2 regions of the Photobacterium sp. ABD4_091 genome follow, and region 2 is predicted to be linked to the other one. Evidence: riboswitches for the same ligand, from Rfam matches in the RefSeq annotation. Region 2 holds a riboswitch; the other holds the start of a gene.
What was found. Region 2 has a riboswitch for thiamine pyrophosphate ahead of thiD (bifunctional hydroxymethylpyrimidine kinase/phosphomethylpyrimidine kinase). Riboswitches for the same ligand answer to the same signal wherever they lie in the genome.
Positions count from the first base shown of each region.

Region 1 (3,080 bases), on a different contig from region 2:
CCCGCACCAATTAAACCGCAACGAACAGTTTGCTTACTGGGTTAATCTCTACAATGCCCAAACAGTCAAATTGATCCTCGATAACTACCCGGTCTCTTCCATCACCAAATTAGGTGGCTTCTTCAGCTTTGGCCCTTGGGATGAGAAAGTGCTCACCATTAACGGCAAGACACTTTCTCTCAACGATATTGAGCACCGGATTTTACGTCCGATCTGGCGCGATCCGCGCATTCACTATGTCGTCAACTGTGCCAGCCTAGGTTGCCCGGATCTCCAGCCCGACGCTTTCACTGCCAGTAACACCGAGCACTTACTGGAAAAATCGGCCACCCGCTTTATCAACAGCCGCAAGGGCGTCAACCCTCAAGGCAATAAAACCCAGCTTTCTTCGATTTATGACTGGTATGGCAGCGATTTCGGCTCTACAGCCCAACTGCAAAAACACATCAACCAGTACCGCCAGGGATCATCAATTACCCTTGGTAACGTCAGTTATGACTACAACTGGTCGCTCAACAATGCCAAGTAGCCTGCTCAACTGTCTGGCGTCATCGATGGAGCTATTAGCACAGGAGACGTTTGCACAGGAGCCGTTCGCATAGCAGCCTTTAGCAAAGGGGCATTTAGTATAATAGTGCCTTCCTGCTGGCAACCTGTATCCCGCCACATTACAATAACAAGCGTTCTCATTGGGGAGCGCTTGCCCTAGGCCACCAAGCCTGCTTGCAAGTGCTGAGATTGCTGCGGCAAAACCCACAGAACCTGATCCAGTTAGTACTGGCGTAGGAATTGAGTTCGCCACGGTAAGCCTTCTTATCTTGCAAAGCCGGCATGACGCCGGCCTTCATCTCAACCCTGTGCCGCTCGTACGGTTATTTTTCCTCTTGCCGGACGCAAGAGCATCAGGAGCGCATAGTGAAAAAATTACTCCCACTTGTTACGTTGGCCGCCATGCCGGCACTGGCTGCGGACAACACCCTTACGGTTTACACCTACAGCTCTTTTGCTTCCGACTGGGGGCCTGGGCCTGCTATCGAGAAAGCGTTTGAGGCGCAGTGCGAGTGTAATTTGGAGTTCGTGGCATTGGATGACGGTGTATCCATCCTCAACCGTATCCGCCTTGAAGGCAAACGTACCAAGGCCGACGTATTGCTTGGTCTCGATAACAACCTGATTGCCGAAGCCAAGAAAACCGGCTTACTGGCCGAGCACCAAGTGGACACCAGCAAGCTCACCTTGCCGAACGGCTGGAGCGATACCACCTTTGTCCCTTACGACTACGGCTACTTTGCCTTTGTCTATGACAGCACCAAGCTGGAAAACCCACCGAAAAGCTTGGATGAGCTGGTCAACCGTGACGACCTGTCCATCATCTACCAAGACCCGCGCACCTCGACGCCGGGCCAGGGCCTGATGCTGTGGATGAAGTCGGTATACGGCGACAAGGCTCCACAAGCCTGGCAGCAACTGGCAGGTAAAACGGTTACTGTCACCAAAGGTTGGTCCGAGGCTTATAGCATGTTCCTCAAAGGCGAGTCCGATATGGTGCTGTCATACACCACCTCGCCAGCCTATCACCTGATCGCCGAGCAGGACGACAAATACAAAGCCGCCGACTTCAGCGAAGGCCATTACATGCAGGTGGAAGTGGCTGCGAAACTGAAAAGCAGCCCGAACCAAGCCCTGGCCGACCAATTCTTGGCCTTTATGCTAACGCCTGAGTTCCAGTCGGTGATCCCGACGGGTAACTGGATGTATCCGGTAACGGATGTCGCCCAGCCAGCCGAGTTCAAGTTACTTACCCTGCCGAGTAAAGCCCTGGAGTTTTCAGCCGAAGACGTTGCCAAGCAGCGCCGAAGCTGGGTTCGCGAGTGGCAGCAAGCCTTGACCAAGTAGTAGGCACTCACTTTTGAATACACGCAACACCCAACTGATGCCCGGCCTGATCACCGCCGGGCTCATTTTTTGCCTGGTGGTCAGCGCCCTAGCCGCCCTGGTCAATGAAGCTAGCGAGCTCGATATTGCCTCGCTCTGGCATGATCCTTATCTACGTCACATTACAGGTTTTTCTTTCACCCAGGCTCTGCTCTCAACCCTGCTGAGTGCCCTACCTGCCATTCCCGTCGCCTACGCGCTATCACGCCGGCAGTTCCCGGGCAAAGCCTTGCTGATGCGGATCTTTGCTATGACCCTGGTCCTGCCGGTACTGGTCGCGGTATTCGGCCTGCTGGCGATCTACGGCAACAACGGCGTATTAACCAGCTTACTGGCTAAGCTGGGATGGCAGGGCAGTTTCTCCCTCTATGGCCTGCAGGGGATCTTGCTGGCCCATGTATTCCTCAACCTGCCATTGGCAACTCGCCTGTTTGTCCAAAGCCTGGAAGGGATCCCGTTTGAGCAGCACCAGCTAGCCACCCACCTGGGTATGTCGAGCTGGCACACCTTCCGCTTTGTCGCCTGGCCGAGACTGCGCCAGCAGCTTCCCCATGTCGTCGGGCTGGTCTTTATGCTGTGCTTTACCAGTTTTGCCGTCATCATGGCACTGGGCGGCGGCCCCAAAGCAACCACCATTGAGCTGGCCATCTACCAAGCCTTGCGCTACGACTTTGACCTTGCAGGCGGTGCTATTCTCGCCTTGTGGCAGATGCTGCTGTGCTGCAGCCTTGTATTGTTGAGCCAGCGCTTTGCCAGGCCGCTGGCCACCTCAAGCCAATCTGTCGCTAATCCGCGTCAAAGCCTATTTGACTCACTCGCCAGCCGCTGCTGGGACTGGGGATGGATCAGCCTTGCCCTGCTGCTGGTGCTTCCGCCGCTGGTTGCGGTCATCATGGCCGGGCTCAATAGCCAAACCCTTGACTCGCTAGGTGCACCCGGGCTGTGGCAGGCGGTGCTCAACTCACTACAAATCGCCTGCTTGGCATGTTTGCTGGCCGTGGTTGGCGGCGTTGCCATCCTTCTGACCAGCAGGCACTGGCGCCTACAGCACCGCCGCTGGCTGGCAGATGGTCTGGATCTGATCGGTACGATTATCCTGGTCACCCCAGGGCTGGTCTTGAGTACCGGGATTTTCTTGCTGCTGC
Region 1 covers NZ_JBSWWQ010000001.1:1,836,732-1,839,811, reverse strand. Annotated here, with positions in the region: gene ACXAGQ_RS08605 (DUF547 domain-containing protein) at 1-529, shown strand, start outside; TPP riboswitch at 681-806, shown strand; gene thiB (thiamine ABC transporter substrate binding subunit) at 916-1,896, shown strand; gene thiP (thiamine/thiamine pyrophosphate ABC transporter permease ThiP) at 1,934-3,080, shown strand, end outside.
Region 1: it holds a riboswitch for thiamine pyrophosphate, as region 2 does, so the genes downstream of both, thiB (thiamine ABC transporter substrate binding subunit) here and thiD (bifunctional hydroxymethylpyrimidine kinase/phosphomethylpyrimidine kinase) in region 2, are expected to answer to the same signal.

Region 2 (3,080 bases):
CACCAAAGCAAACATCACCACTGGTATCAATAACACCACAGCTCGTTTCTTCAATCCCGATCCCTAACGAGCCCAGCTTGCTATCTAATGTTTCTTCTGAGCCTGCTGGAAATTCATCGGGCAAGATAATTGGGTATTCATTTTCAAGACTATCGATACTAGTGTAGCCTTGTGCTTCACCGACTTCTGCTCCAGTAACCGCGAACACTTCAGCATTACCTGAAACGGTATTTATGACGTCATCATCATCACAACCAATTAGTGCTAAAGCGGTGAGTAAAAAAAGTGCCTTTTTCATATTAATTCCTATCTAAGTACTGACTTAGGCTCTTTGAGCTTAGTCCCAACCCACCAACTTATCCTACATTTTTGTTGCATATTTTTTACTTAAATTGTGAGTTGGAATATTTTTTAGCCATCATATGGTGATAATAATGTGATCTTGATCTTCATTACTTTTCTTCTCAGAATTAAATGGCATAATAAACCGAACAATTACCTGTATGATTGAGTACAGCATTACACTTCCTTGGAATATTCCTATGAGCATTGAATCAATCGTTAAAGAGCGCTCTGGCGCAAAATGTGAACTATGTGGATCAGAAGACAGTCTGAGTGTTTACGAAGTCCCTGCTTCTCCTGACCAAACAGCGGGTAGCTGTGTAATGGTATGTGGCACTTGTCGTACAGAGATCGAAGACGCTGAAGCATTGGATCAAAACCATTGGCGTTGCCTAAATGACAGCATGTGGAGCCAGGAGCCAGCAGTTCAAGTTATGGCTTACCGCCTGCTTAAGCGCCTATCTTCTGAGACTTGGGCACAAGATCTACTTGATATGATGTACATGGAAGATGACATGATCGAGTGGGCTGAAAAAGGCATCGCTCTTGCCGAACTGGATGCTGTTAAAACTGTTGATGTCAACGGTACAGCACTTGAAGCCGGTGACAATGTCACAATCATCAAAGACCTTCCTGTGAAAGGCTCAAACTTGGTTATCAAACAAGGCACTGCGGTTCGTGGTATCCGACTAACTGATAACCCACTGCATATTTCAGGTAAAGCCGCTGGTACTAACATGGTTATTATTGCTGCTTACTGCAAAAAGATGTAACTTTTCTGGCAGCCACACTCCTGTGGCTGCCAATTCTTCAAGTTCTGCTTTTTTCTTAATCCATCACCTCACTTTATTCCTAACATGTTTGCCCTAACGAAAAAAACATGTTTAGATTAGCCTCATCTTCAGGCATTTAAGCCAGAAAACCAATTTTTTTAGGTCTATATGCAATATAGGCCAGATAAGCAACATTTTGTCCGTTAGTCGGGGAGCCTAGTGCTGAGACCACATGTAGTGGGACCCGTTGAACCTGATCCATTTAATAATGGCGTAGGGAACTAGCTGCATTGCCCTATCTCGCACCCTCCATAGGTTTGATGAAGTAGGTTCAATGACATTGGCTACCTTACGTCTTTCATAGAGGTAGCTATGCCAATTTCTTCAATAACTCCAATTACCCTCACTATTGCTGGCTCCGATAGCGGTGGCGGTGCAGGTATCCAAGCCGATATCAAAGCCATTTCGGCAACCGGTGGCTATGCGTGTTCTGTTATCACAGCGCTAACCGCACAAAATACCCAGGGTGTGACTGGTATCCTAGGTATCGACCCTGCTTTTGTCGAACTGCAACTTGATGCTGTTTTTACTGACCTAGATGTAAAAGCCGTCAAAATTGGAATGCTAAGCGATGCCAATATTATCCGCATGGTGGCTAAAAAGCTTCGCCAATATCAGCCAAAGTTCTTGGTCATTGATCCCGTAATGGTGGCAACCAGTGGTGATTTGTTGCTTGAACAAGAGGCTATCTCAACGCTTAAGTCAGAGCTATTGCCACTTGCTGATGTGATCACCCCTAACTTACCTGAAGCGGCCGCTTTGATTGGCTCAGCTCTTCCTGAGACTGAACAGCAAATGACAGATATGATTGCTGCATTGCGTGAAGTTGGCTCACGCTCAATTTTGCTAAAAGGCGGGCACCTGGAAAAAGACGACTTCAGCACCGACTTGCTGATCCTTGAAAGTGACGTTATCCGCATGAGCACGCCTCGGATTGCAACCCGCAATACCCACGGAACCGGTTGTACCTTATCTGCAGCAACGGCCTCTTTCCTCGCCCAGGATTACCCACTACAAGACGCTGTAAAACATGCCAAATCTTACATCACCAAAGCCATAGAGCATGCCGATGAGTTAGAAATTGGTTCAGGCCACGGCCCAGTGAACCATTTCTTTGCAGGCCATTTCAAACCAGAATAAGCATGGAAGCTACACAACAGATGAATAGCAATCCTTCATCAAACACCGTTAATAATTCATACGTTGCCAGAGGAATGGACGTGACTATTGAAGATTTAATGCTTCAGTATAACGATGCCAATATTCCTTTGTTTAACCGCTTGAACCTTGATCTACCAGCAGGAAAATGGACTTGCCTGCTAGGTAAGAGCGGTTGCGGCAAGACAACCCTGCTCCGTCATCTCGCTGGGCTGCTAGAAGATAATGTAACATGGAGTGGCTCCATCTCTACTAGCAGCACATTACCGTTAAGCGGCAATATCGCATACATGGCCCAGCAGGATTTGCTGTTCCCTTGGCTGAATGTCATTGACAATGTGTGCTTGAGTGCACGTTTTGGTAAAGCACAGAAAGCAGACAAACAACGCGGTTTGGCATTGCTGAATGCCGTCGGGCTGGCCGATAAATCAGATGTAATGCCTAATCAACTCTCTGGCGGTATGCGCCAGCGTGTTGCTCTGGCTCGTACTCTCATGCAAGACAAGCCTCTGGTGTTGATGGATGAACCGTTCTCGGCACTCGATGCTGTCACTCGCCATAAGCTTCAATCCCTTTCGGCAAAATTGCTTGAAGGAAAAACAGTTTTGTTGATCACTCATGACCCACAGGAAGCACTGCGGCTTGGGCACAAGATTTACATGATGGCAGGCGCACCAGCCTCGCTTAAAGCTCTGCCTGTCCCTTCATGTTTGCCACCCCGCTCTTTTAACGGGGAGCTAGCCGAAC
Region 2 covers NZ_JBSWWQ010000002.1:987,636-990,715, forward strand. Annotated here, with positions in the region: gene ACXAGQ_RS18885 (hypothetical protein) at 1-298, opposite strand, end outside; gene ACXAGQ_RS18890 (PhnA domain-containing protein) at 543-1,115, shown strand; TPP riboswitch at 1,314-1,412, shown strand; gene thiD (bifunctional hydroxymethylpyrimidine kinase/phosphomethylpyrimidine kinase) at 1,488-2,315, shown strand; gene ACXAGQ_RS18900 (ABC transporter ATP-binding protein) at 2,390-3,080, shown strand, end outside.